Regions from separate parts of the Arthrobacter ramosus genome, predicted to be linked through region 1. Evidence: riboswitches for the same ligand, from Rfam matches in the RefSeq annotation. Region 1 holds a riboswitch; each other region holds the start of a gene.

What was found. Region 1 has a riboswitch for cyclic di-AMP ahead of ABD742_RS23715 (hypothetical protein). Riboswitches for the same ligand answer to the same signal wherever they lie in the genome.
Region 2: it holds a riboswitch for cyclic di-AMP, as region 1 does, so the genes downstream of both, ABD742_RS18245 (M23 family metallopeptidase) here and ABD742_RS23715 (hypothetical protein) in region 1, are expected to answer to the same signal.
Region 3: it holds a riboswitch for cyclic di-AMP, as region 1 does, so the genes downstream of both, ABD742_RS19560 (aggregation-promoting factor C-terminal-like domain-containing protein) here and ABD742_RS23715 (hypothetical protein) in region 1, are expected to answer to the same signal.

The regions. Positions count from the first base shown of each region.
Region 1 covers NZ_BAAAWN010000001.1:5,140,527-5,145,082, forward strand. The annotation lists gene ABD742_RS23710 (PucR family transcriptional regulator) at 1-1,174, shown strand, start outside; gene ABD742_RS23715 (hypothetical protein) at 1,334-2,407, opposite strand; cyclic di-AMP (ydaO/yuaA leader) riboswitch at 2,410-2,560, opposite strand; gene ABD742_RS23720 (flavin-containing monooxygenase) at 2,698-3,801, opposite strand; gene ABD742_RS23725 (TetR/AcrR family transcriptional regulator) at 3,902-4,462, shown strand; gene ABD742_RS23730 (helix-turn-helix domain-containing protein) at 4,469-4,556, opposite strand, start outside.
Region 2 covers NZ_BAAAWN010000001.1:3,964,125-3,968,680, forward strand. The annotation lists gene ABD742_RS18235 (HNH endonuclease) at 1-119, opposite strand, end outside; gene ABD742_RS18240 (NlpC/P60 family protein) at 368-1,132, opposite strand; cyclic di-AMP (ydaO/yuaA leader) riboswitch at 1,138-1,304, opposite strand; gene ABD742_RS18245 (M23 family metallopeptidase) at 1,450-2,268, opposite strand; cyclic di-AMP (ydaO/yuaA leader) riboswitch at 2,271-2,478, opposite strand; gene ABD742_RS18250 (iron-dependent transcriptional repressor DtxR) at 2,605-3,300, opposite strand; gene serC (phosphoserine transaminase) at 3,652-4,556, shown strand, end outside.
Region 3 covers NZ_BAAAWN010000001.1:4,253,901-4,258,456, reverse strand. The annotation lists gene ABD742_RS19565 (bifunctional glycosyltransferase family 2/GtrA family protein) at 1-1,352, opposite strand, end outside; gene ABD742_RS19560 (aggregation-promoting factor C-terminal-like domain-containing protein) at 1,512-2,267, opposite strand; cyclic di-AMP (ydaO/yuaA leader) riboswitch at 2,270-2,443, opposite strand; gene ABD742_RS19555 (sensor histidine kinase) at 2,608-4,086, opposite strand; gene ABD742_RS19550 (response regulator transcription factor) at 4,099-4,556, opposite strand, start outside.

The DNA of each region.
Region 1 (4,556 bases):
CAAGTTGGGCCGCGGCCTCTCCCTGGAAGACCTCGACGGCGTGCTGCTGGCCTACAGTTCCAACCAGTCCCACGCCGACCGTGTGCGAGTGAATTTCCTCCTGAGCAAACGGGTCCCGGTGGACGTCAGCGCGTGGCAGCTCTCCCACGGGATTGCCACCGCCGTGCGTCCCGTCGTCGTGCCCGCCAATGAGGAACTCGGGATGGTGGGGCGCGTCTGCGTCCCGCTGCTGGTGCGCGGATTCCGCGTCGGGTACCTGTGGGTCCAGCAAGACCTTGACGAGCAGACCGCGACGGCGATACTCGCCGAGTTGCCGGGCGTCCGGGACGAGTTGGACCTCCTCGCAGCGTTGTTGCTCGATTCCAATACGGCCGAGTCGGAGTTCCGGCGCCGCCGTGAGCAGGAATTCCTGGCTGCATGCCAGGGCGAGTCCAATGCTGTGGCAACTGTGGCGGGATGGAAGGAGATTCAAGGCCGGGGACCGTGGCAGCTGGTTACAGTGCTCGACGCGGAGGACAGTGGCGGCGTCTCCGATCCGATCGCGGCGACCCTGACGCACCGTTCCGCCGCGCTGCAGGCAACTATCGGGGTCGATTCCGTGCTTTTCAGCGCCGGCACCGAGACGCACTCGGTCCTGTTGTTCCGCGAAACCGGCGGGCGGGCGGAGCACGCCCAAGTCTTGGTCCACTATCAGCTGGAACTCGCCAAGCGCGCCGGACGGAAGGTGGACCGCGTCATTCTCGGCATCAGCGAGCCGTTTTCAGTCATCCGGCAGCTGAGCCGGGCGTACCGGCAATCGAAGCTCGCGGCCCAGGCTGCCGCCGTCGATCCTCCACTCGGAGAGCTCGTGGACAGCCGCTCGGCCGGGATTTACCAATTGTTCGAACGGCTACAGGCGCCCGGTGGCTGGGACGATTCGGGCTCGGCACATTTCCAGGAGATCGAGGATGCGGACCGCAACGGCGAGCTGCTGCCCGTGCTCGAACTGCTCTACGACAGCGACGGCTCCGTGCAGGACGTGGCTGCGAAGCTCCACCTGCATCGGAGCAGCATTTACAACCGGCTGGCCAGGGTCCGCCAGCTTATCGGTGCTGATCCGCTGAATGGCGCGACCCGACTCGAACTCCACGCAACGCTCAAAGCGCGCCGCTGGGCGGGCCGTCCGCGGATTTGAAGCCGCTGGTACCGGAAGCCGCGCTGGCTTACTTGTTGAACTGCCGCAACTGAAGGCTGCAGCGCCAGCGGTCGGGGCGGTGCTGAATCATCTGTGTCCGGGTGTGTCGGCAGCACCGTCCGTGCCACTCGACGGCAGACTTTCGATGCTGTCCCATCCTCACTGCAGGGCCTTGGTTGCTGCGTCCAAAACCGACCCAAGATCCACGCCCGGTTGGGTGGGCTGTGGCGTGGGACTAGGACTGGCCGGGGTCCGCGGCTTCCAAGAACCTGTGGGCGCGGGGGAGGGCGTGCCGGTCTGGGGCGGAGTCGGGGTAGGGGTGGTTGGCCCCGTCGGACCCGGGGTGGGAGCCGGGGTGGGGGTCGTTGGCCCGGTCGGAACCGGATTGGAAGGAACAGGCACCGGGGTAAGGCTTGGGGGCAGTGCTGACGGGACGGCAGGAACCTGGACGGAGATCGACGGTGCCGAGACACTCGACGGTTCGACAGCGGCGGGTCCTTGCGGCGAATGTTGCGCCGGGCCCGCGGAGGTCTGGCCGGACTTGGCGCTTGGGGTAGCTGCCGAAGGTGATGCAGCAGCGCTGGGGGAAGTACTTGCCACCGCGGAAGGAGCGCCGGATTGCGTGGAGTCTTGGTTGTCCGCGCTCGCAGCGTCCTGGGCGCGGGATTCCTGGCCGAAGAAGGGCAACTCAAGGGCTTGGCCCAGGGAACCGGCGGTCAACAAGATGCCTAGGGCACCTGCAACCACTGCCATTCGATTGCTCATCGTCCGGATGCTGGCGGCCTTCTTGAGGACGGCGTGTGGTTCACGGCTGAAGGACGAACCGGTGAACGATGCCGGACCGACGGCGGCACGGGGTGCCGCCGGGAGTGCCGTTGTGGCTGCCTTCTCAGGTTTGGCTTGCTCAGCTGTCGCAGCAGGCACCGTCGGAATGGCGGCGGTCGCTGGTTCTGTTGGTTCAGCAGCTACCGTCGCAGCAGGCACCGTCGGAATGGCGGCGGTTTCGCTGGCTTGGGAAGCCCGCTTCCGTTCGGCTGCGCGGGCGGCCGCGCGAGTGGTGGGCGCCGCCGTCGTCCGGGTTGCCGCGGGGGTGGGTTCCGCTGTCGAACTCAAAGGTTCAGTAGCCGGTGCCGCGATGAACGGTTCGCTGTCTTTGGCCCGACGACGTCCGGTTGGTTTGGTGCTCTCGCCCGCCACTTCGGCACGGCGAGGCTGATCCATGATTGGGGACATGGTGATTGCCTCTCAACGCCTTCGAGGTTAGCTGTCGGGTTCGGACGAGGCCGTCCGGCCGCGCGTGGCGGCTTCACCCCGAGGGCCTGTGGAGAAGTAGGCCCGGAGACTCTGGGTCCCCCGTCTCTGCCGCGGGTCTGGCGGATTCCGGGTTGCGGCAGAGCTCGGCGTCAACCCGGAAGCGGCCCATTTGGGGATTGGGTCGCCCCTCGACGCTACAACAGCCGGCATGCAAAGTCACATTTGAATAACGGGCGGGGTAACCGGTTTTGCCAAGAACTTCCGCGAGCCTAGTCCCGCGGACCTTCAGTCTGCCCGGCGATGAGTCCTGCGACGTGTTCGGCGTCGCGGCCGACCCCGCCCACGAGGCCCGAGGTCAGCCCGTATTGGAAGGGCATGCCCACGAAGAACAGCCCTGGCAGTTGTTCAACGGCGCCCCGGCAAGTGAGCGGCCAGCCGTCCTCATCCGCGGGAAGTCCTCGGATCCAGCCAAAGTCCGGTTGGTAACCGGTAGCCCAGATCACCGTGGACACGGGGATCGCGTGGCCTTCGTCGGTCAGGGGTTGGCCCTTGCGGGTGCCCGTCAGCCGTGGCAGGCGGGTGACTCCCGCGGCGTCGAGCTCTCGGGTGGAGGCCCGGATCAGCGGCGCGCCGTGCTTCGTGAACCCGACCGCGACTTTGCGGCCGATAGGGGTGGATCTGTTCAATACCTTGTGGATGAAGAGCCACCAAAGCCCGCCGGCGTATCGCGTTACGGGGCTTGGAATGTGGAAGGGAGGGGTTCCGGCAATGTAGGTGCGGTGGGTAGGTGCGAGCTCCAGGGCGATTTCGACGCCGGAGGTGCCGGAGCCGACCACCAGGACATCTCCGGGTGGAACCGAGTCCGGGTTGGTGTATTCCGCTCCGTGGAGTTGGTGGATGCCGGGATCCAGATCCTCGGCGAACGCCGGGATCCTTGGCTGCGCGTTCGGGCCCGTGGCAACAACAACGTTCTTGGCCAGGATCGACCCGGAGCCTGACTGCACTCGGAACCGGCCGTCCTCCCGCTCGATGCCGGTGACGTGGGCACCATGGCGTACCGGGAGTTCCCAGTTCCTGGCGTACTCCTCAAGGTATTCGGCCATGGCGTCTTTTCCGGGAAAGCTGCCTCGGGCGGCGGGAAATGGCATGCCGGGCAGGGAATCGTGCTGCGCCGGGGTGAAGAGCCGCAAGGAATCCCATCGGTTCCGCCACACGTCGCCGACGCGGGCCTGCGAGTCCAGGATGAGGAAGTCTTGCCGGTGTTTCTTCAGGTGGAATCCGGTGGCGAGCCCTGCCTGCCCGGCGCCCACAACCACGGTGTTCACTGGCTCATTGCTGTCCATCGCGAAGCCTCCTGAGGTGTTCGAGGTCATTAGAATAGCATTCCAGTCACTAGAATGCTATTCTTTTTTCGTGGAAATCCGGCACAATGACAGGCGGGTAGCTCAAGCTGTCGCAACCAAGGCTGCAGTTGTGGAAGCCGCTCGGCAGCTGTTTCTGAGCAGGGGATACGTGGCCACCACCATCGGGGCCGTTGCCGAGCAAGCAGGCGTGGCTATCCAGACCATCTACAACTCCGTGGGCAACAAGGCCGCGCTGCTCTCGGCCGTGGTTGACGCGACGGCCGCGGGTCCGGATGCCCCCCGCACCGTCCCGGAGACTATGCGCGAGCGGACTGCCGCAGCCGCCGACGCGGGGGCGGTTCTAGCGTTGTTGGCCGACTGGTTCGCCGAGGTGCATCCGAGAAGCAGCCAATTATTCAGCGTCATGAGGCAGGCCTCCGCCGTCGACGCTGAAGCGGCAAAAGTGGAGCGGGACCGGGCCGAAACCCGGCTGCGGAACTATGCGGAAGCTGCGGCTGCGCTCAGGCGGCGCGGGGCACTGACTTCCGGCATGAGCGACGAGCAAGCCGCGGCCGTGATCTGGTCGGTCGGCCACCCGGACACCTACCGATCACTCGTGCTGGATTTCGCTTGGGGACTGGAGCGCTACCGGGATTGGGTCCACGTGGCGCTCAAGGCGGCCCTCGCCTAGCTTTCGCTACTCGCTCGTGGTTTCGTCGTTGCCCGCGGCCGACTTTTTCTGGGTCTCCAACCACGCCATGATGTCCGCGAGCCTGATGCGGCGG
Region 2 (4,556 bases), 1.2 Mb from region 1:
ACAGGCTCGTCGCCTTCGGCCACTACGCTCGCTTTTCCGGTGAGCACAAGGACCAGCGCCCGGCGGAAGGTTACTACCGCCAGCGGTTCATATCCAGCATTCAGAACGAGTGTGCGCATGCACGTACCTCTTCACGGCCGCACCCGTCAGGGGCGCGAGGGCCGGCTGCCCTCTGCATGTACGGGCTGTGGATCGACAACCTAAGAGTAAACACTCGGAGGCCAGATCAACGAATCCTTGCCGGAGTTCCAGGGCAGTGTCGGTCAAAGTTCACGTGCCGGACACATAGCGCATGCTGGTTAAAACAGAACATCCCCGCGGGCGGACCAGCGGGGATGTTCCAGTGAAGCTATGTAGCCGGAGCTATTTAGCCACCAACGCGGATGAAGACCGGGCCGGAGCCGACGTTGACGCTGTAAAGGGCGGTGGTGCCACCGTTCCAGCCGCCGTGGACCGCCATGCCGTTGCCGACGTAAACGGCGATGTGGGCCATGCCCATGCCACCGTTCTGGTAGTAGACCAAGTCTCCCGGCTGCGCTTCAGCAGCGCTGACCGTACGGCCAAGAGAGAGGTAGTCTGCCGGCCAGCCGTGGAAGTTGATCCCAACAGCGGCCAGGGAGTTCGAAGCCAGGGCGGTGCAGTCCTGGGCAACGCCAAGCTGTGCGTAAGCTGCGGCAGCAATTGCTGCGCCCTTGCCGCTGGCAACCTTCGTTGCAGGTGAAACAGCAGCGGTGACAGAGAGCGTCGAGGAGCCGGTAGCGGCACCCGTTGCAGCCTGCGTAGCCGGAGCAGCTTCCTGCGTGGCAACCGGAGCTGCGACAACCGGAGCAGCTTCGGTGGAGACCGCCGGGCGCTCGTACTTGATGGCGACGGAGGAGTCGGCCGAAATGCTGGCTTGGGCGATGGACTGGACTTCCAGGGCGGAGGTCGAAGTGGACTCGCGAGGGACGTTGGTTTCTGCAGCGTTGGCTGCGATACCGCTAGTGAGCACCAGACCGGAAGCAGCTGCGATAACAGCTGCCTGACGGCCTACGCCACCGGCGTTGCTGCCGACAGTCTTAGCGATAACGGCAAGCGAGTTGGTCTTGGTGACCGCGGCACGGTGGCGCGCAACAGTAGAGCGTGAAGACACGTTAAGAGGCCTCTCCCTATGCCCGCGAGGTAAGCTGTCGGATTCGGATGGGAGTCATCCGGCCACACTTCTCCCTCTCGGAAGTTGTGCGACTTAACCCCAAGGCCATCGGTGAAGATGACCAAAAGTGGGTCCCCCGCCTCTGCCAGACGATGTTTTGCGAACGGAACCTCGAGCAGTGGCAGAGCTAGGCAATCCACTCGAGTGCATCAACTCTCTAAAAGTTGATGCGTCTTAGACGGTACATGAGTTTTGGCTCAATGTCACATTCAGGTCACGGAGCGTGACAAGCATGCGAGAGGCTTCCATCGGATTGGCTACAGCCAGCCCAGGGGGTCAACGACGTCGCCGTTGACCATGACTTCAAAATGGAGGTGGCAGCCGGTAGAGGCGCCGGTGGTGCCGCTCAATGCGATGACATCGCCGCGGCTGACCGTCTGGCCCACCTGGACGTTGAACGAAGACAAATGGTTGTACGTGGTTTCCAGGCCGTTGCCGTGGTCCACCACAATGCGGTTTCCGCCGCCATACGGATGCCAGCCAGCGAAAGTGACCTTGCCGGCGGCGGCAGCATGGACCTGGGTGCCGCACTGGGCCACGAAGTCCTGGCCCCGGTGGAACTCCCCCAAGCCGCCCGTGATGGGATTCACACGATAGCCGAAAGGCGAGGCCGTGGTCAGTGTGTCCAGCGGCGCCCCCAGGGTGCCTTTGGAGGACGACGTCTTGATGGTGCCGACGGACTGCGCGCTCAAGAGCTGCTTGAGTTTGCTGTCCGGATCCGCCGTGGTGGAAACCGCAGCACGGCTGAAGTCGATCGTGGCGCTTGCCGCGGCCGGAATCTCAGGCTGGGTGCCCACCGCCGAGGCGGCCTGGCTCGATTCGGCCGTGGCCGTCATGGCGCTTGTGCCCGGCATGGCGACCGTCAGGATGAGGCCCGTCGCGGCAAGGGCCACTCCGGCCTTCTGTCCCGCCCCGCTCGCCGCAGCGAACTCGGCTATCTGCCGCAAAGGACCCTTGCGGCGGCGAAGTTCGCGATGGGGATCGCGGGGCCGATCGTGCTCGACGGCGCTTGCGCTCCGCAGCTCAGCAGTAGGACCGGACGCGCGCCTGCGGCCCCTGGTGTTCTGCGTAGTCAAGGTTTTCCTCTCTGGCAAGCCTGCGAAGTTAGCTGTCGGATTCGGGCCAGAGAGATCGTGGACCCGGTCCGCGTGAAGGGCGCGAAGCGCAGAGCTACCGAAGGGGCCCTGCGCTGTTTGCACTTCCGCTGCGGACTTCACCCCAAGGCCGTCTTTCGACAGCCGATGGTGGTTCCTCCGCTTCTGCCAGTGAATGGACTAATCCACCTGATCCGCTGGCAGAACTCGGCTTCGGATCAGGTAACGCTTTGGTATCGGCGCCAGTAATAAACTATAGGGGATTAAGCCCCCGCGGTAATAATTTCGTTATCTTTGCTGGCCGCCTCGCCAGGCCGGCTAGGCGACCGTGACAAACACGTGCGAGGCTACCTCAGGCGGCAGCTCCAGCGCGCCGTCGATATTGGGCACGCGAACGGAGATGTACTCCCCCACACGTTCCAGGGAAACCCTGGCTCCGGGGCGGATTCCGCCCTCGTCCAGCTGCACCAGAAGTTCCGGTTCCACCTGGATCGGTTCAGCCAGGCGGCTGACGGTGACCCGGTTTTCAGGTGAGTATTCGTTCATCGCGTCGAGAAGGTTGACCACGCCATCCGTAAAGGCGTGGGAGGCGACTCCACCCAGCGCTTCGAGTCCGGGAATGGGGTTGCCATACGGCGATTCCGTGGGGTGGTCCAGCAGCTCATAGAGCCGCCGTTCCACGCGCTCACTCATGACATGCTCCCAGCGGCACGCTTCATCGTGGACGTAAGCCCAGTCCAGTCCAATGACATCTGCCAGGAGCCGTTCGGCGAGCCTGTGCTTGCGCATGACCTCGGTGGCGCGTTTCCGGCCCGTTTCAGTCAGCTCAAGGTGCCGGTCATCGGACACAATCACCAGGCCGTCGCGCTCCATCCGTCCGATCGTCTGGGAAACGGTGGGGCCGGAGTGCCGCAAGCGCTCGGCGATGCGTGCGCGAAGAGCCACGATGTTCTCTTCTTCAAGCTCCAAAATGGTCCGAAGATACATCTCAGTGGTATCGATCAGATCCGTCATCCAGCTCAGCTCCTCGAGCGCAGTATCTTGCGTATTTTCCACCGTACCGCAGCCGCCTCAGTGGTCGAACAGGTGGCCGAACCGCCGGCGGTCCCGGTCCGGGCGCCAGCTCCAAGCTTAGCTTATTTGGAATTACTCCGGATAATTCCGGCGCCCCCGTCCAGCGCCCGGTCCAGCGTCCCGTCCACTGTCCCGTCCAGAGCCGGCGGAACAAATGCTTTCCACGTGGCGGACTATGACACCGTCGGTTCTGCCCCCGCCTCCGGCGTCAGGCAGAATTGGGGAGTCGAAGGGGCAGCTTGCCACCTGCCACGACCCATCTAGGCCGCTACTTCACCATTGGAGCATCCCGTGAGCGACAACAGCATCACTATCCCCGCCGATTTGCTGCCCAAGGACGGCCGCTTCGGCGCCGGGCCCTCCAAGGTCCGCCCGGAGCAGATCGAGGCCCTGTCCGCCGCCTCGACAACGATCCTCGGTACCTCCCACCGCCAGGCACCCGTCAAGAACCTGGTGGGTTCCGTCCGCGAGGGACTTAGCCAGTTCTTCCGTGCGCCCGAGGGCTACGAGGTGATTCTCGGCGTCGGAGGCTCCACCGCGTTCTGGGATGTCGCCAGCTTCGGCCTGGTCGAAAAGAAGGCCCAGCATCTCTCCTTCGGTGAGTTCGGTTCCAAGTTCGCTTCGGCAACCAACAAGGCACCTTTCCTTGAAGCTTCGTCCATCATCAAGTCCGAGCCAGGCACCCGACCGGTTTCCCAGGCCGAGGCAGGCGTGGACGTGTACGCGTGGCCGCAGAACGAAACCTCGACGGGTGTGGCCGCTCCGGTCAAGCGCGTCCAGGGCAGCGACGACGGCGCCTTGGTTCTGGTGGACGCGACGTCCGCAGCCGGCGGCCTGGATGTTGATGTTGCCGAGGCCGACGTCTACTACTTCGCGCCGCAAAAGAACTTTGCCTCCGACGGCGGCCTGTGGCTCGGCCTCTTCTCCCCCGCCGCCCTGGAGCGCGCCGCCCGCATCAAGGCAAGCGGCCGCTGGATCCCCGATTTCCTCGACCTGCAGACGGCTATCGACAACTCGAAGCTCAACCAGACCTACAACACGCCGTCCCTGTCCACCTTGGTGACATTGGATGCCCAGGTCCAGTGGCTCAACAAGAGCGGTGGCCTGGACTTCGCGTCCGGACGCACCGCGGACTCCGCAAGCCGCATCTACAACTGGGCCGAGGCCTCCGAGTACGCCACGCCGTTCGTCGCGAA
Region 3 (4,556 bases), 890 kb from region 1:
GTGCGCGTTTTGGCTTGTGTCGTGGGTGCAGTCGCCTTCGCTGCAGGCTGCCGGAAGACCCAAAGGCGGAACAACAGGAAGCGGACTGCGGTGGCGGCGAGGTTCGCCGCAACTACGGTGAGGAGCTCGCCCCAGCGGTCCGGCGTCGTCGTACTGTGCACCAAGGCGAGTGCCCCTGAAGTGAGCGCGAGGCCGATCCCGAAGACGATCAATCCCTCGAAGTGGTGCCGAACGGGATTGCCGCCCTGGATGCCGAAGGTGAAGCGCCGGTTGGCGCCGGTGTTGGCGATGGCCGTGATGAGCAGCGCCAGGAAGTTGGCCAGCTGCGGGTCCATGAAGCCGCGGCAGAACAGGAAGATGAGCACATAGGCGAGGGTGGACGCGGCGCCGATCGCGGCGAACCGGACCAGCTGCCCGAAAAGGCTGCTGCGCGGGTTCTGCTCGGCGGTGCGGGACGACGCCGGGAGCGGCCCGCGTGCAAGTGCTGCGCGCAGTTCCGGAATGGGGATGCGGCCCGAGACGAGATCCCGGGTGAGCCGGACCATGCCGCGGATGTCGGCCAGGGCAGTGCGCACCACGTCGACGCTGGAATTGGGATCGTCGATCCAGTCAACGGGAACTTCGTGGACCCGGAGGCCGCAGCGTTCGGCGAGGACCAGGAGCTCAGTGTCGAAGAACCACGAGTTGTCCATGGTGTGCGGGAGGATCTGCTGTGCGACATCTGCCCGGATCGCTTTGAAGCCGCACTGGGCATCGCTGAAGCGGGCGCCCATGAACGAGTGCAGCATCAGGTTGTAGCTGCGCGAAATGAACTCGCGCTTGGGGCCGCGGACAACCCGCGAGTTGCGGGTCAGCCGTGTGCCAATGGCGAGGTCCGAATGGCCGGAGATCAGCGGCGCCAAAAGGGGCGCCAGTGCGGCGAGGTCCGTGGAAAGATCCACGTCCATGTAAGCCAGAACCGGCGCCGGCGATGCGAGCCACACCTTGCGCAGGGCGTTGCCGCGTCCCTTCTCCTCAAGATGGACAACCGCGAGCTCAGGCAGTTCCCTGGCCACGCGCTCCGCGATTTTCAAGGTGCTGTCCGTGCTTGCGTTGTCGGCCACGGTAATGCGGAAGCCATGCGGGAAGGATTCGCGCAAATGGCCGTGAAGCCTGCGCAGGCACTCTTCGAGGTCGCGTTCCTCGTTGAAGACGGGGATGGTGACATCGAGGACGGGGACGGCGGTGTGGGTGTCGACGGGGGCGCGCCGCGCTGTGCTGGGTTGAAGGGGGGTGTTGGGTGGGATGGGAAGGCCCGGCGGCACCACCGCGGGGTCCTTCAGGGTTCCGGAGGTGGATTCGATGAGAGTCATGTATTCAGAGTGCCGTTGCAGAATATGAAGGCTTTAGGCGGAACCTGTGACGTGGCTGTGGATGTATGGCCGGTGTGGCGAATCACATGCCTGGCCAAAATACGTCGAGGTCCGCCCCTGGAGGGACGGACCTCGACGTACTTGTGCGTGGCTCTTGGTCTAGTACCAGTTGTGCGCCAGGTGGAAGGACCACGCCGCGGACGGCGATCCGTAGCGTTCCTTGATGTAGTTCAGGCCCCAGCGGATCTGCGTCTGGTAGTTGGTCTGCCAGTCGGCGCCTTCTGATGCCATTTTTTCGCCCGGCAGCGATTGCCCAATGCCGTAAGCGCCACTGGAGGCGTTGGTGGCAGTGGTGCGCCAATCCGATTCCTTGTTCCACAAGGTGAGCAGGGCGGACATCTCGCCCTGACCCCAACCGTAGGATGGAAGGATGCTTGCGGCATAAGCCTGTGCGCCGGAGGGATCATCGACGGCGACAGGTGCGGCCGGGGCTGCTGGAGCGGGCGGTGCCGCGGGCGCGGCCGGTGCGGCGGCCTGCGGTGCGACGGCGGCCTGCGGTGCGACGGCGGCCGGAGCGGGGGCAGGTGCCTGGCTCGGCGTCGGCGCGGCGCTCGGCTTGGGGCTTGCGCTTGCGCTCGCCGACGGCGTGGCGGCGGCCGATGGCGTGGCTGAGTTATCCGCCGCGCGGGATTCGGACGTGCGGCTCATGTCCTGGGCATTGATGGCTTGTCCGGCGGCCTGGGTGGCGGCACCTGCACCGAGGAACACGGCAACGACGCCGGCAACAACTGCCATGCGCTGGCCGGTGCCGAGATTCGAGGCGGCTCGCCTCAACGTGGAACGTGACTTGTTTCTCCGGGCAGGTTCGCCGCGGTGGCGCGCAACAGGGCGCGACTGATTCCTGGAATCAGACATGGTGATTGCCTCTCGACGCCTGCGGAGTTAGCTGTCGGATTCGGATGAGGTCATCCGGCCGTGGCCACTGGGAATCGTGGCGGTACGGCTTCACCCCTAGGGCTGGCTCAACATGAGCGCTTGCCCGGAGACCTGGGTCCCCCGTCTCTGCCTGGATTTTTGGGCACCGGGGAGTGGCAGAGCTCGGCGCCTACCCGGCGGTGGCCGGAATGATCCCGCGCACCCATTCGACGGTACAGGAGGATTTTACTTAAGTCACATTTAGGTAACGGAGATCACGACGTCGGTGCGTCGACTTGCGCCCGCCGCGCACCGGCGTCGCGCCCTCCTGGGCGGCCGTTCAGGCCGTGGCGGTCCTGAGCGCCGGAAGCCGCACCGCAAATTCCGTCCGGCCGGGCCGCGACGCCACTTCGACGGTGCCTCCATGCGCCTGGACAATGGATTCCACAATCGACAAGCCGAGCCCGGAGGTGCCCTCGGAACCGGAGCGGGCGGCGTCGGCACGGGCAAAGCGGGAGAAGATCCTGCCCTGGAATTCCGGCGGGATGCCCGGCCCGTTGTCAGTCACTGTCACCACGGCGCTGCCATCGGCGGAACGCATGACGCCCGTGACCACGGTGGTTCCCGCCTCCGTGTGTTTGCGGGCGTTGGAGAGCAGATTCGCCAAAACCTGGTGGAGTTGAGTGGTGTCGCCGCGGACCGTGAGGGGCTCGTCCGGGAGCTTGAGCTGCCAGATGTGCCCTGGGGCCATGACCTTCTCGTCGCTGACGGTCTCGATCACCAACTGCGTGAGGTCCACATCGGTGAACTCGGGGGCCTTCCCTTCGTCCAGCCGGGCCAACAGAAGGAGGTCCTCAACGAGGGTGGTCATGCGTTCGGACTGGCTCTGCACCCGTCCCAGCGACTTGCGCCCGTCCTCGGTGAACGTCTCGGTCATGCGCAAGAGCTCGGTGTAGCCGCGGATGGCGGTCAGCGGAGTGCGCAGTTCGTGCGAGGCATCGGCGACGAACTGGCGCACCTTCGTTTCGCTTTGCTGGCGGGCTTCGAGGGCGCTCGAGACGTTGTCCAGCATCAGGTTCAAAGCATGGCCGACACTTCCCACTTCCGTGCTCGGGTGGGCCGCCGACGCCGGAACGCGCACCGCGAGTGCCACCTCACCGGCGTCGAGCGGAAGTTTCGATACCTTCGTGGCGACGTCGGAGAGTTGCTCCAGGGGGCGCATGGTGCGGCGGATCAGCACGGTTCCGGCCAGTCCGATCAGGACCAGTCCGCCCAAGGACACCAGCACCATGGTCCACACGAGCGAGGCCTCGGTGTCCTCTTTCGAGGCGAGTGGCAGCCCCGTGATGACAACATCGCCGTAAGGAGTTTCGGTGGCCACCAGCCGGTAGCCGCCATTGGACAGGGTGCGATCAACCGGGCGGCCATCGGGCGGGAGCGCGGACAGGATTCGAGCGTCGCTGGGCGACAACGGCGCACGGGTGGCATCGGAGGACAAGAATCCAGCATCGCTGCTCACCTGACCTGCGAGAATACGCGCATTCAGCGTGCCGATGCTCTGGCCCCGGGGGTCCAAGGGGTCCGGACGGCCGCCCGGGTTGCCTTGCGGCGGGCGGCCATGGGAGGCCTGCATCAATTGCTGGTCGAGCTGCTTCGTGAGGAACACGTCCATGGAGGCGTAGCTGACCACCCCGACGGCACCGCAGATGGCCACGAGGAGCGCCATGGAGAGAAGGATCAAGCGCGTGCGCAAGTGCCAGGTTGAAGGATTGAACCAACGATGGTCGGTCTGGCGGGGGATACCCGAGAGTGCGGACATTCGACGCCCCGGCTATTCGGCAGGCTTGATGACGTAGCCTGCTCCGCGCACGGTGTGGATCATGGGCGGGTGGTTGGCCTCGATCTTCTTACGCAGGTATGAGATGTAAAGCTCCACGATGTTTGCTTGCCCGCCGAAATCGTAGTCCCACACGCGGTCGAGGATCTGAGCCTTGCTGACCACGCGTTTGGGATTTTCCATGAGGTAGCGCAAGAGCTCGAACTGGGTCGCCGTGAGCGGGATGTCTTCGCCGCCACGGGTAACTTCACGCGTGTCCACGTTCAGGGTCAGGTCGCCTACAACCAGCTCGGCAGTGTCCATCGCGGCCACTCCCGAGCGCTGGACCAGGCGGTGCAGGCGTAGCAGGACTTCCTCCATGCTGAAGGGCTTGGTGACATAATCGTCGCCGCCGGCGGCCAACCCGACGATGCGGTCCTGCACGTCATCCTTGGCGGTGAGGAAGAGCGCGG